One region of the Streptomyces sp. BL1 genome, then DNA from elsewhere that is predicted to be linked to it. Evidence: riboswitches for the same ligand, from Rfam matches in the RefSeq annotation. Region 1 holds a riboswitch; the other holds the start of a gene.
The links. Region 1 has a riboswitch for S-adenosylmethionine ahead of thrC (threonine synthase). Riboswitches for the same ligand answer to the same signal wherever they lie in the genome.
Positions count from the first base shown of each region.

Region 2: linked by a shared signal. The riboswitch ahead of AC3AGO_RS24980 (aminotransferase class V-fold PLP-dependent enzyme) and the one ahead of thrC (threonine synthase) in region 1 are both predicted to bind S-adenosylmethionine.

Region 1 is NZ_JBXYWZ010000002.1:4,364,186-4,371,336, forward strand. Features, by position in the region: gene AC3AGO_RS19290 (ABC transporter substrate-binding protein) at 1-520, shown strand, start outside; gene AC3AGO_RS19295 (DUF3263 domain-containing protein) at 617-847, shown strand; gene otsB (trehalose-phosphatase) at 903-1,739, shown strand; gene AC3AGO_RS19305 (alpha,alpha-trehalose-phosphate synthase (UDP-forming)) at 1,851-3,320, opposite strand; gene AC3AGO_RS19310 (glucosyl-3-phosphoglycerate synthase) at 3,489-4,445, opposite strand; SAM riboswitch class I at 4,603-4,742, shown strand; gene thrC (threonine synthase) at 4,760-6,052, shown strand; gene AC3AGO_RS19320 (MoaD/ThiS family protein) at 6,105-6,383, shown strand; gene AC3AGO_RS19325 (cold-shock protein) at 6,834-7,037, shown strand.
Region 2 is NZ_JBXYWZ010000002.1:5,686,922-5,694,072, reverse strand. Features, by position in the region: gene AC3AGO_RS24990 (SLC13 family permease) at 1-1,219, shown strand, start outside; gene AC3AGO_RS24985 (glycerate kinase family protein) at 1,315-2,589, shown strand; gene AC3AGO_RS24980 (aminotransferase class V-fold PLP-dependent enzyme) at 2,523-3,998, opposite strand; SAM riboswitch class IV at 4,215-4,333, opposite strand; gene AC3AGO_RS24975 (wax ester/triacylglycerol synthase domain-containing protein) at 4,477-5,883, opposite strand; gene AC3AGO_RS24970 (sodium:solute symporter family protein) at 5,982-7,151, opposite strand, start outside.

The DNA.
Region 1 (7,151 bases):
CCCGGGGAGCACCGACCGGCAGACGCTGTTCGACGCGTTCAGCCGGGGCGAGGTCGGCATGCTCAACGGCCACCCCACGCTGATGCAGCAGGCCGCGCGGGGCGGCGTGAAGTACGGGACCGGTGAACTGCCGGGCAAGGACGGCCCGTCGAAGGCGACCATGGGCGTCGCGGACTGGCTGATGGCGTTCAAGCAGAGCGGGCGCCGCAAGGAGATAGCCAGGTTCCTCGACTTCGTCTACGAGGAGAAGAACCACTACGCCTTCGCCGACCGCTACGACATGCTCCCCGTGACCACGTCGGCGAGCCGCCGCATGCGCCAGGACCGCAGCCACAAGAAGCTCTGGGGCTTCCTCGACCAGCTGTCCAGCGCGGAGTTCTACCCCGCGGGCAAGGTGTCCTGGGCGCATGTGAGCGCGGACATCAAGCAGTCCATCGGCACGGCCGTGACGAAGGAGCCCGCGAACGTGCTGGGCACCCTGCAGCGCAAGGCCGAGGCCGAGGAGACCACCTCCAACTGACGCCGCGGTGGCGGCGGGACTGTCGGTGGCGGGCGGTACGTTGAGCGCACGGTCAGGGCGAGGGTCGTGAGGGAGCGCCAATGAGTGACGGACCGCATGAGTGAGGGACTGTCGGCGCGGGACGAGGACGTTCTCGCGCTGGAGCGCCGTTCCTGGCCGGGCCCCGGCGCCAAGGAGCGGGCCATACGGGAGCGGCTCGGGCTCTCCCCGACCCGCTACTACCAGCTGCTCAACGCCCTCCTCGACGACCCGTACGCGCTGGCCCACGACCCGGTCACCGTGAACCGGCTGCGGGCCCGGCGCGAGGAGCAGCGCCGCCGCCGCTGAGCGAAGCGCGTCGCGGGCCGTGATCGGCGGGCCGCGCACCAGTAGGGTCCTCGGCATGGTCCTTCCCGCGCTTCCCACCCCGCGCACCGCCGCCGGTGCCGCCGCGTACGACGCGATCCTCCGTGCGCCGGAACGGGCCGTCGTGGCCGTGGACTTCGACGGGACGCTCGCGCCGATCGTCGCCGACCCCGCCCTGGCCCGCGCCCACCCGGACGTCGTGCCCGCGCTGTCCCGGCTCGCCCCGCGGCTGTGCGCCGTGGCCGTGATCACGGGGCGGCCCGCCGAGGCCGCGGTGCGGCACGGGGGCTTCGACGGGGTGCCTCAGCTGGGCCGGCTGACGGTGCTCGGCGCGTACGGCGCGGAGCGCTGGGACGCCGCGACCGGCACCGTACGGGTGCCCGAACCGCCGCCCGGGGTGGCCGCCGTACGGGCCGAACTCCCGGGCCTGCTCCGCCGGGTGGGCGCCCCGCCCGGCACCTGGACGGAGGACAAGGGCAGCGCGCTCGCCGTGCACACCCGGCGCACCGACCGGCCCGCGGACGCCTTCGCGCTGCTCCGGGAGCCCCTGACGGAGCTCGCCGCACGGCACGGCCTGGTCGTCGAACCGGGGCGCATGGTGCTGGAGTTGCGGCCCCCGGGCGTGGACAAGGGGGCGGCGCTGACGGAGTTCGTACGGGAGACGGGCGCCGGCGCCGTGCTGTACGCGGGCGACGATCTGGGGGACCTCGCCGCGTTCGGCGCGGTCGAGCAGCTGCGGGAGGAGGGCGTACCGGGGCTGCTGGTGTGCAGCGGCAGCGATGAGGTGACGGAGCTTGCCGAGCGTGCGGATGTGGTCGTTGACGGGCCGCCGGGGGTGGCCGCGCTGCTGGGGGCGTTGGCCGACGCGCTTTAGTGCTCTGCGCCAGTGTGGCGGCGCCGTTTCGTGTGACCTGCGGCGGGTGACGGCGGCTGCGGTTCGCGTGGGGCTGGTTTCGCGCAGTTCCCCGCGCCCCTTATCTATTGCTTATCCCCCCAGGGCGTGGAGCTGGTCCAGGAACCAGCGGTCCGGGGGGAGTGCGGTGGCCGCGGCCGCCAGTCGTTTGGTGCGCTCCGCGCGCTCGTCCCGCTCCATGGTCAGCGCGGTGTGCAGCGCCTCGGCGGTGCCCGTCACGTCGTACGGATTGACCTCGACGGCGTCCTCGCCCAGCTCCTCGTACGCGCCGGCCTCCCGCGACAGCACCAGCGCGCAGCCGTCGTCCGAGACGACGGGAACCTCCTTGGCGACCAGGTTCATGCCGTCCCTGATCGGGTTGACCAGGGCCACGTCCGCCAGCCGGTACGCGGCGAGCGAGCGCGCGAAGTCGTCCTCGACGTGCAGTATGACGGGCACCCAACTGCCGTTTCCGAAGGTCGAGTTGATCTCGTCGGCGACGCGCTGCACTTCTGCCGTGTAGTCCCGGTAGACCGCGAGGTCCTGCCGGGACGGGTAGGCGAAGGCGACGTGCACGACCCGGCCGCGCCACTCCGGCCTGTCGGCGAGCAGGGCGCGGTAGGCGCGCAGGCCGCGGACGATGTTCTTGGACAGCTCGGTGCGGTCGACGCGGACGACCGTACGGCGCGGCTCGCCGTCCGCGTCCGTACCGACCTGCTCGCGCAGCCGCGCCAACCGCTCGTCGACGTCCGTACGGTGCGCGCGCTCGCGGAGGAAGTCGGCGTCGGCGCCGAGGCCGTGCACGCCGAGCCGGGTGGTGCGGCCGTCGTACGTGACGGCCGGCTCGCCGCCGTCCCCCTGCGTGATCTCCGCGCCGAGCACCCGGGCGCAGCAGTCCGCGAAGGCCTCCGCCCAGCGGCGGGTCAGGAACGCGGCCCGGTCCGCGCCGAGGACGCCGCGCAGCACCTGCGCGGCGACGGCGTCCGGCAGCATCCGGTAGTAGTCGGGCGGCGCCCACGGGGTGTGCGAGAAGTGCCCGATCCGCAGGTCGGGGCGGCGCTCCCGGAGCATCCCCGGCACCAGCGTCAGGTGGTAGTCCTGCACGATGACGGCCGCGCCGTCCGCGGCCTCCTCGGCGAGCGCGTCGGCGAACGCGGCGTTGTAGCGCTCGTACGCCTGCCACTGGCGGGTGAACTCCGCGTCGAAGGACGGCTCCAGCGGCGTCTGGTACAGCAGGTGGTGCACGAACCACAGCACGGAGTTGGCGACGCCGTTGTACGCGTCCGCGAACGTCTCCGCGGGGATGTCCAGCATCCGTACGGCCTGGCCGCCGGTGTCGGCGGGGTCCAGCCGCGCGGGGTGCCGGGCCGCGGCCCGGCGGTCGCCGTCGTCCAGCGCGGCGCACACCCACAGCGCGCCGGCGTCCGGCCCGATCGCGGAAAGACCCGAGACGAGACCGCCCCCACCGCGCTTGGCCAGCAGGCTCCGCCCGTCCTCGGACGGCGTGTACGTGACGGGCCCGCGGTTCGAAGCAACGAGCACACGAGCGAGTTCTCCGGCCATGGCCGGAGCCTAGCCCTCACGCCGGGCGACGAAACGTCGACGGGACGGCGCGTGCGTTGGGTGCGTGGAGACGTGGCCTCGCGGCTGGCGGTCCGGTGTGCCCACCCGTTCCGCCCCTTGGCGGACCGCGTGCCCACACCGAGGTGTGCCCGCCCCGCGCGGCGGGGGTTACGCCGCGTTGCGGGTTGCGTATTCGGGGATCTCTGTCATCGGCGGGCGCTCCTCCGTGTCGATCGGGTGGGTGCGGGGGACGAAGCCCCCCGCGCACTCGCCGCGCTCGAACTGGGTGAGTGCGGGCCGCACCAAGTGCCCGCGCGACAGCCGCAGTTGCGCCGTACGGTAGATCGCCGCGGCCATGCGGCCCAGCGCCTGTCCGTCCTGGTGCCGGTGCCGCCGCACGCCCACGTCCGCCTGGGCCAGCGCGTCCAGCCCGCACAGCTGGAGCGTGTCGATGAGCAGCCCGAGTTCCACGCCGTAGCCCACCGGGAACGGCAGCCGTTCCAGCAGCGAACGCCGCGCCGCGTACTCGCCGCCGAGCGGCTGGACGAAGCCCGCCAGCTGCGGCCAGTGCAGATTGAGCAGCGGGCGGGCCACCAGCTCCGTGACCCGGCCGCCGCCCGCCGGGTCGGAGCCGAGCGGGCGGTCGTACATGGCCTTGACCAGCTGCAGCGACGGATCGGTCAGCAGCGGGCCGACGATCCCGGTGACGAAGGCGGAGGAGAAGTCCACGAGGTCCGCGTCGACGAAGCAGATCACGTCGCCGCTCGTGGCCAGCAGCGAGCGCCACAGCACCTCGCCCTTGCCCGGCACCGCGGGCACCCGCGGCAGCACCTCGTCGCGGTGGATCACTTTCGCGCCGGCCGCGGCGGCGACCTCCGCCGTCCGGTCCGTGGAACCGGAGTCCAGTACCACCAGTTCGTCGACGAGCGGTATCTCCCCACCCATCAGATCGCGCCGGATCACCGAAACGATCTCGCCGACGGTCGGCTCCTCGTCGAGCGCGGGAAGCACCACACTCACGCTCAGCCCGGCCCGTCGTTTCGCGGAAACCAGCTGGTCAAGGGGGAGTTGACCGGTAGCGGGCCAGGAACGACGACTGAGCCACTGCTCTACTTCTGGCAGCACGTGACGCTCCCCATGTGATCCATCTCGCGGTTCGGACGACTATCTCAAGAGTCGGTGCCTTCGGTTACAGTCTTGAACAGCGCGGATGACGACCGCACGTCGGGGTCGCTCTGCGCCCGACGGCTGTCCGAAACACGCTGTCGGAAAAACTTCATACCGCTCATCCAGAGGGGCAGAGGGAACGGCCCGTTGAAGCCCCGGCAACCCTCCGGCCAGGTCCGTGACATCGCGAGGCTCCCGGCTCGGGAAGGTGCCAATTCCGTCTCGTGGCGAGATACGTCATGGGGAAGATGAGGAGAAAGGGCCTCGCCTTCATGGCTGTGCAAGCACCTGAGCAGAGCAACCGGAACGCCGACTCCGTCCGTCTGGGCCCCGCCGTCGCGCTGTCCTGCCGCGAGTGCGGCGAGCGCTTCCCGCTCGGTCCGATCTTCGCCTGTGAGGCCTGTTTCGGGCCGCTGGAGATCTCGTACGAGCTTCCCGGCGGCGACACCGAAGCCCTGCGCAAGCGGATCTCCGAGGGCCCGGACAACATCTGGCGCTACGCCCCGCTGCTGCCCGTCCCGGACGACGTGGCCACGAAGCCGAACATCAACCCCGGCTTCACCAAGCTGGTCAAGGCCGATCACCTCGCCGGTGAGCTCGGCATCACCGGCGAACTGCACATCAAGGACGACTCCGGCAATCCGACGCACTCCTTCAAGGACCGCGTCGTCGCCATCGCCGTCGAGGCGGCCCGCGCCTTCGGCTTCACCACGCTCTCCTGCTCCTCCACCGGCAACCTCGCCGGTGCCGTCGGCGCCGCCGCGGCCCGTGCGGGGCTGCGGTCCTGCGTGTTCATCCCGCACGACCTGGAGCAGGGCAAGGTCGTGATGGCCGCCGTCTACGGCGGCGACCTGGTCGGCATCGAGGGCAACTACGACGACGTCAACCGCTTCTGCTCGGAGCTCATCGGCGACCCGATCGGCGAGGGCTGGGGCTTCGTCAACGTCAATCTGCGCCCGTACTACGCGGAGGGTTCCAAGACCCTCGCGTACGAGATCTGCGAGCAGCTCGGCTGGCGGCTGCCCGACCAGCTGGTCATCCCGATCGCTTCCGGTTCGCAGCTGACGAAGATCGACAAGGGGCTCAAGGAGCTCATCGCGCTCGGCCTCGTCGAGGACAAGCCGTACAAGATCTTCGGCGCCCAGGCGGAGGGCTGCTCGCCGGTGTCCACCGCCTTCAAGGCCGGACACGACGTCGTACGCCCGCAGAAGCCGGACACCATCGCCAAGTCGCTCGCCATCGGCAACCCGGCCGACGGGCCGTACGTGCTGGACATCGCGCGGCGCACCGGCGGCGCGGTGGAGGATGTCAACGACGGGCAGGTCGTCGACGCGATCAAGCTGCTGGCCCGTACCGAGGGCATCTTCGCGGAGACCGCGGGCGGGGTCACCGTCGGCGTCACCAAGAAGCTGATCGAGGAGGGCGTGCTCGACCCGTCGCTCACCACGGTCGTCCTCAACACCGGCGACGGTCTGAAGACGCTCGACGCGGTCGCGCCGACCACCGGGCCCTCGGCCGTGATCCGTCCGAGCCTGGACGCGTTCCGCGAAGCCGGCCTCGCCTGACCCCCGTACCACTGCAGCACCACCGCATCACCGCACGGAAGGCAGAACTCCCATGAGCGTCAACGTCCGCATCCCGACCATCCTGCGCACCTACACCGACGGCCGGGCCGAGGTGAGCGCCGAGGGCGCCACGCTGTCCGAGGTGCTGGCCGACCTGGAGAAGAACCACACGGGCATCGGCGCGCGCGTCCTGGACGACGAGGGCAAGCTGCGCCGCTTCGTCAACGTCTACGTGAACGACGACGACGTCCGCTTCGAGCAGGGCCTGCAGACCCCCACGCCGGACGGCGTCGGCGTGTCGATCATCCCGGCCGTGGCCGGCGGCTGCTGACCCGCTGTCAGACGGCGGCTGCCGAAAAGCAGCTGAAGCATCAACAGATCGAAAAACTTCGAATCGCCCCCTCCGGGAACACCGGAGGGGGCGATTCCGTGTTTCGGAGCGCGATAGGCTTGTCGTCGCTTCCGCCTCATCCTCCCCAGACGCGCATCGAACGCCCCTGAGATGCGGATGAGTTGTGCGCAAAATTGGTGCGGCATTTGTGGCTTAGGTGCGCTATGCCCGGCCCGACTTGCCCCGCTTTCACGGCACTTGGCCGTAAATTACCGATCGGCCGTCGCACGAATTCTCGTCCGATTGACCTGTTGCAGAGGGCGGCCGTGCAGATACATTCAGCGGCGGTCGACAGGTTCCGGCGCACGCCTCCGCTTGTCCGGAAGTGAGGTCTGACCCGGGTTCGTGAAGTGCGGGCTCGTGCAAGGGCCAGTAATAGGGGAGTTCGGAATGGCTCAGGGCACCGTCAAGTGGTTCAACGCGGAGAAGGGGTACGGCTTCATCGCGGTCGACGGTGGTGCGGACGTGTTCGTCCACTACAGCGCGATCCAGATGGACGGGTACCGCACCCTGGACGAAGGACAGCGGGTCGAGTTCGAGGTCTCGCAGGGTCAGAAGGGACCGCAGGCGGACATGGTCCGCGTGACTGGTTGATCTTCGCAACAGTACGAGGGGGCGTGTCCGCGACAGCGGGCACGCCCCCTCACTGCTGTCCGCCCCCGGCGCCGGCCCTGCGACGGGCGCTGAGGCCTCATGACGGGACGTTGC
Region 2 (7,151 bases), 1.3 Mb from region 1:
CACGACCGGCGTGATCAGCAGCAAGGAGCTGTTCGGCACCCTGGGCGACGAGACGGTGTGGCTGCTGATCTGCGCCTTCGTGCTGGCCGCCGCGGTGTCCCGTACGGGTCTCGCCGCGCGCGCCGCCGCGTTCCTCGTCAGCGGGGCCCGCTCCGTACGGCAGCTCGTGCACCTCACCACGGCGGCGCTCGTCGTGTCCGCGTTCGCCATTCCCGCCACCTCGGGCCGCGCGGCGCTCGCCCTGCCGGTCTTCCTGGCCCTGGCGAAGGTCCTCGCGGGCCGCACCCGGCTCATCGTGATGCTGGCCCTGCTGTTCCCGACCGTCATCCTGCTGTCCGCCGTCGCCACGCTCATCGGCGCCGGCGCGCACCTCATCACCGTCAACGTGCTGTGGGAGACGACGGGCGAGCACATCGGCTTCACGCAGTGGCTGCTGCTCGGCCTCCCGCTGGCCGTGCTGACCTCCCATGTGGCCGCGGAGATCGTCCTGTTGACGACCACCCGGCGTGCCGACCGGCGCGGCCCCGTGCACATCACCGCCGAGGACATCGAGGAGCACTCCGACACCCCGGTCACGGGCCCGCTCTCCCAGCACGAGGCCCGGTCGGCCCTCCTGCTCGTCACCGTGGTCGCCCTGTGGTGCAGCGAACCGCTGCACAGGGTGTCGCCCGCCCTCGTCGCCCTCATCGGCGCGGTCGTGGCGGCGTCCCCCGCGATCGGCACCGTACGGCTGAAGGACGCGCTGAAGACCGTCCCGTGGTCCCTGCTGCTGTTCATGGCCACCACCATGGCGATGGGCGTCGCGCTGTCCGATTCGGGCGCGGCACGCTGGCTGGTGGCCGGGCTGCCGGGCGGCGAGTCGGTGCCGCCGTGGGCGTTCCTGGGCGTGGTCGTCGTCCTCAGTACGGCCGCGCATCTGCTGCTGCAGTCCCGTTCGGCGCGCTCCAGTGTGCTGGTCCCGCTGGTGGTCGCCGCGGCGGCCGGCGCGGGGGTCAACCCCGTTGCGGCGGCGCTGGCTTCGACCGCCGCCGCCGGTTTCTGCCACACCCTTCCGGCGTCCGCGAAACCGGTCGCCCTGTTCTCCGACATTCCCGGTACGCCGACGTACGCGCCGCGCGATCTGCTGCGGCTGTCGGCCGTGCTCGCCCCGGTCAGCGCGCTGCTGGTGCTGCTCTTCGCGCTCGCCGTCTGGCCCCTGCTCGGCGTCCCCGTCCTGTGAACCCCGGCCCGGTGAGGAGCCCGGTCCGTGCAGCCCAGCCGGTGATGTCCGGCCCCGCGTGTCCCGCGAACCTTCCCTTTCCCGAGGAGTCCGCCGTGTCCCGAGCCACCGCCGTTCCCTATCACTTCACCGTCGCGCCGAGCGGATTCAAGGAGTCGCTGTCGGCCGAGGACGCGGCCAGTGCGATAGCCGAGGGGCTGCGCCGGGCCGCGCCCGCCGCGACGATCGACCGGATCCCGATGGTCGACGGCGGCGAGGGCACGGCGGAGGCGCTGGCCGGCGCGACCGGCGGCCGCCTGGTGCCGCTGACCGCCACGGGCCCGGTGGGCGCTCCCGTACGGACCCACTTCGCCGTTCTGGGCGCCACCGTGCCGGCCGTCCGTACGGCCGTGGTGGAGATGGCGGCCGTCGCGGGTCTGTCGCTCGTGCCGCAGGGGCTCCGCGATCCGGGCGCGACGACCACGTACGGGGTGGGTGAACTCGTCCGCGCGGCACTGGACTCGGGGGCCCGCCGCATCCTCGTCGGCTGCGGCGACTCGGGCACCTCGGACGGCGGCGCGGGCGCACTGCGGGCGCTGGGCGCGCGGCTGCTCGACGCGGACGGCGAGGAACTGCCGCCCGGCGGGAGCTCGCTGGCGCGGCTGGCCCGGATCGATGCGGACGGTCTCGACCCGCGGCTGCGGACGGCCGAACTGCTCGTCGCCTGCAACCCGTTCAACGTGCTGTGCGGGCGGCGCGGCGTCGCCCGTGTCTTCGGCCCGCAGAAGGGCGCGACGCCCGCACAGACCGAGCAGCTGTCACACGCCCTCGAACACTGGGCCCGCATCCTGGAGCGGGACCTCGGCGGACTGCTGCCGCCCGGCACCGACCTGCGGTACGGGCCCGGCACCGGCGCGTCCGGCGGGCTGGGCGCGGGCCTCGCGGCGCTCGGTGCCCGACTGCTGCCCCGGTTCGAGGTGCTGCTGAACGGGCTGGACCTGGACGCCCGGCTGGCCCGCGCCGATCTGGTCGTCACCGCGGAGGGCGCGCTCGACCACCAGACGCCGCGCGGCAAGGTGCCGGCCGAAGTGGCGCGCAGGGCCAAGCTGTCGGGCCGTCCCGTGCTCGCGCTGGCGGGCACGCTCGGCGAGGGCGCGCGCGAGGTGCACGCTGTCGGCGTCGACGCGTACGGGTCGATCCTGCCCGCGCCCGTCGGCCTGCCCGAGGCGCTGGAGCGGGCCGGGGAGTATCTGGCGGACGCGGCCGAACACGCACTGCGGATGGTGCTGCTCGGCACGCGCCTCGCCGGAGGCCCCGAGCCGGCTCAGCGGTCGCCGCGTCCGGACGGTGCCGTCGTGTCGGGCACGCAACGGCCGTCCTCCGTGCGGTAGTTCCAGCGGGCGCCGTCCGACACCAGCTCGCGCACCGCCCGTACGAACCGCTCCACGTGCTCGTCCGGCGTCCCCGCGCCGAAGCTCACCCGGATCGCGTTCAGCGACTTCTCGCCGGGCGCGGCCTCGGGGGCGCCGCACTCGCCGGTCTCCTGGTCCTCGGCGCCGATCAGGGTGCGCAGCAGCGGGTGCGCGCAGAACAGTCCGTCGCGTACGCCGATGCCGTACTCGGCGGACAGTGCGGCGGCGAAATGGGAGCTGTTCCAGCCGTCGACGACGAACGACAGCACGCCCACCCGGTCCGGCGTGCCGGAGCCGGCAGAGTCGCCCGAACCGCCGAACAGCGACAGCACGCGGACCTCCGGCACCCCGGCGAGACCGTCCTCCAGACGGGCGATCAGCTCCCGCTCGCGGGCGACGAGCCGGTCGAAACCGGCCTCGGTGAGCGCCCGGCAGGCGGAGGCGATGGCGTACGCGCCGATGACGTTCGGCGAACCGGCCTCGTGGCGGGCCGCGCTGGTCTGCCATTCGACGTCCACCCCGCCGTCGTCGCGGCGGGCCACCTTCCGGCTGGCGCCGCCGCCCGCGAGGTACGGCTCGGCCTGCTGGAGCCAGTCCGCGCGGCCGGCGAGCACGCCGGCGCCGAACGGCGCGTACAGCTTGTGCCCGGAGAAGGCCACCCAGTCGACGTCGGACTCCGCCAGGTCGACCGGGTGGTGCGGGGCGAGCTGTGCGGCGTCGAGCACGATGCGGGCGCCGTGCCGGTGCGCCGCGGCGGCCAGTTCGCGGACGGGCCAGATCTCCCCGGTGACGTTCGACGCGCCGGTCACGCACACCAGCTTCGGCCCCTTGGGCGCCTGATGCAGGGCCTCTTCGAGGGTGGCGACGGCCTGTTCCGGCGAGCGCGGGGCGTCCAGGTACACGGTGTCGTGCTGCCGCCACGGCAGGAGGGACGCGTGGTGCTCCGTCTCGAAGACGAACACCCGGGTGCCGGCGGGCAGTACGGACGCGAGGAGGTTCAGCGAGTCGGTGGTCGCACGGGTGAAGATCACCTGGTCGCCCTCGCGGCAGCCGGTGAATTCGGCGACAGTCCTGCGGCTCTGCTCGAACAGCTCCGTGGACAGCTGCGACAGGTAGCCGGCGCCGCGGTGCACGCTGCCGTAGTAGGGGGCGTACGCGGCGACGTCGTCCCACACGCGCTGCAGCGCGGGGGCGCTGGCGGCGTAGTCCAGTGCGGCGTACGTGACTTCGCCGCCGGTGACGAGCGGCACGCTGACGTCGCGGCCGAGCACGGGCAGCAGGGGCGCGGCGGCCTCCGCACAGGCGGGGTCGGCCGGTGCGTCCGAGGCGGAAGCGGCGGAGGCGGAGGCGAAGGGGGCGGTGCTGGTGGAGGAGGGCAGGAACGACATGGCGGAATCTCCCGTAACAAGGCAGGCGAGACACACGCGTGGCCGGCCGGTGGCGCGGGGCGCGTGGAAAGGGATGCGGAACGGGCGAGAACGTCACAGGACCCGAGGGGTCACAGGACGGTGCCCGGACAGAAACCGGAGAAGGGGCGCGGCGGCCCTATCGCATTCGCTGACTCACGAAGAGCTCCCTCGAAGACCAGGACCCCTGGAATGAGGGATCCGTGCTTGCCGCGGGCCTTGCTGCCGTGCGGCCTGGTCATCACCCGGGGCACCCCACCACGGAAGGAGGGTTGCCGGACAGCGGGCCGGGGCCTTCGTCGCTGTCACTCGTGACCTGCCGAGGAGTATGGCACACGTGATCACCCAATCCGCAAGGGTGTCCGTATGCCGGGACCGCGCCGGGGCCGTACGCCGGGCCTCCCGTACGGGTCCCCGCCGGGCCGGTCCGGGCTCCGGGAGCCCGGGCCGGCCCGTGCGGTCACACCGTCGCGTCGAGCTCGCGCAGCGCCTCACGGAGCGCGGAGGTCAGCCCCTCCAGCGGGAGTTCGGCCTCCGCCGCGCCGTGCAGCCCGAAGTGGACCGTCCCGCGGTACGGCGTCATGGCGACCGCCAGCGCGTGCCCCCTGGCGAGCGGGGCGAGGGGGTGCAGCGCGCGCAGCGGCGCACCGCCGAGCGTGAACGGAATGTCGGGCAGCGGCACATTGGTGGCCAGCGCGTCGAACAGCAGCGGTGCCCCGTCGCGCAGCAGCGGAGCGGCCAGCCTGTGCGCCGCGGGCGGCACCAGATCGGTCAGCAGGGCGAACGCGCCGGCACCGCGCCGCGGCCCGCGGTCCTTGTGCTCCAGCATGGCCGCCCGTACGGAGCGCAGCCGTGCCAGCGGATCCTCCTCGTCGAGGGGCAGCCGGACCAGGTGTCCGGAGAGCTGGTTGCCGAGCCGGGTGTCGCCGGGCCGGCGCCTGCTGCTGACCGGCACGAGCACCCGTACGGGGCGCGCCGCCGGGTCGTGCCCCGCGGCGAGCAGCCAGCCGCGCAGCGCCGACGACAGGACGGCCAGCAGGACATCGTTGACCGTGCCGCCGTGTGTCTTGCGTATCCGGTGCACCGCGTCCAACGGGAGCGTCGGAAAGGCGAACGCCCGCCGTCCGGCCGGCGCGTGCAGCGGACTGGCGTGCGGATGCAGGGCGTTGCCGACGGCGGCGGATCCGACGGAGGCCGCTATCTCGGCGGCCCTGCGGGTCCGGCGCGCCTGCCCGGGCAGTCCGCGCAGGGCGCCGACGGCGCGCCGCGGGTCGGCCAGACCGAGCAGCCCGGACAGCATTCCCGGCCCCCCGGACGCCTCCGCCTCCTCGGACGCGGGGGCGGGCACGGAGGCCGTCGGGGTGCGCCGCCGGCTCCGCTCCAGCGGGTCGAACAGGGCGGCGCCCAGTTCCATGGCGCGCAGCCCGTCGACGGCCGCGTGGTGGAACTCCGCCAGCAGGGCGAAACCGTCCTCGGCGGGCCGTCCCGTGGAGAAGACGTGCAGCCGCCACGGCGGTGCCCCGCGTTCCGTGTCCCCTCCCGCGGCCAGCGCCGACTCCCCCTCCAGCAGCCGCGCTTCGCGCAGTGCGGCAGCGTCGGCGACGCGCCGTACGTGAACGTGGAACCGTGCGTCGAAGTACGGCACGTCCCGCCAGCGCGGCCCGTCGAACGGGTTCCAGCCGTGCTGTACGGACTGCCGCAACCGCGGCAGTTCCATGGCCCGTTCGGCGAGCAGCCCTGCCAGGTCCTCCTCCGTACCGGTGTCCGCGCTCGGCCCGAACAGCGCGAGCGCCCCCAGGCGCAGTGGTGCCTCCCTCGACTCCAGCCCCCAGAAGGCCGCGTCGAGCGAGCTCAAATGGTCCTCCATATGGCGTCCCCTCCCCTTTGTCCGTCGCTGAACGACGTTCCCCGACAACACATTGTCAGGCACAGGTTGACGACGCGTTACCGTCAAAAGGAGCCCCGTCACACAGTGGACCCCTCCGTGAGGCCGGCCTCCTCGCCGGCGGGCTCCCCGCCGGCGTGCCGGTCTCCCGCGGGAGCCTCCGTCCGCCGTACGCCGAGGAAGGCGACCGGCTCCCGGGGAGCGGCGGGCCGCAGCACCGTCCACACGCCGAGCACGGCCAGATTGACGCCGACGGACACCAACCCGGGGTTCACGCCGCCCAGTTCGTCGCCCCGCAGATAGAGCGTGACGGCTGTCACGAGGCCGGCCAGCATGCCGCAGGCGACGCCGGCGGCGGAGGTACGCCGCCACCACAGGACGGAGAGCCATCCCGGCACCAGCTGCGCCAGCAGCATGTACGTGAGGTTGAGCACGGTCAGCATGAGGGCCGACGCGTACAGCGTGAGCACGGCCGCGAGCACGATGAAGCCGCCCACGATGAGGGTGGAGGCGCGCCGCTGCACTGCGGGCCGCGCGCGCCGTATCAGGGTGCGGGTGACGACGCCGCCGGCGTTGAGCGCGGTCACCGCGAGCACGAGCACCCCGCTCAGTGCGGCGCCGGCCGCGACGAGTCCGACGAGCCAGTCGGGCAGCAGTTCCCGGGCCGCCCTGAGGAAAACCGTGTTGGGGTCCTTGAGATCCGGATACTTGCCCAGCGCCCAGTAGGAGGCGAGGACGAGGAAGGGGAACATCAGCATGTAGAGCGGCATCCAGACCGTGGAACTCTTCACCGCCGACTCGGACTTGGCGGGGAAGATGTAGGCGGAGCCGAAGCCGAGGTAGAACACGACGGCCTGGAAGACGATGGTGGTCAGCGTGTACGTCAGTTCGTGACCGGCCAGTGTGACGCTCGGCAGCGGCACGGCGTGCGCTCCTGTGACCTCCTCCACCCCGCCGGCCGCGAGAACGGCGGCCAGTCCGACGGCCACCACGCCGAACACCATGAGGATGTCCTTGAGCACGGACACGAACGCGGGCGAGCGCACGCCGGACACGGCCACGTACAGGAAGCCGAGCAGCCCGGCGGCGATCACGCATTGCAGCGGGGTGAGGTGCATGCCGAGCGCGCCGAGCACGGTGCGCAGACCGATGAACTGGTACTGCCCCCAGGGGATCAGGGCCACCAGGATGGTGACGGCGGCGACGACTTCGACGGCGCGGCTGCGGAAGTGCCGGCCGAACAGCTCCGG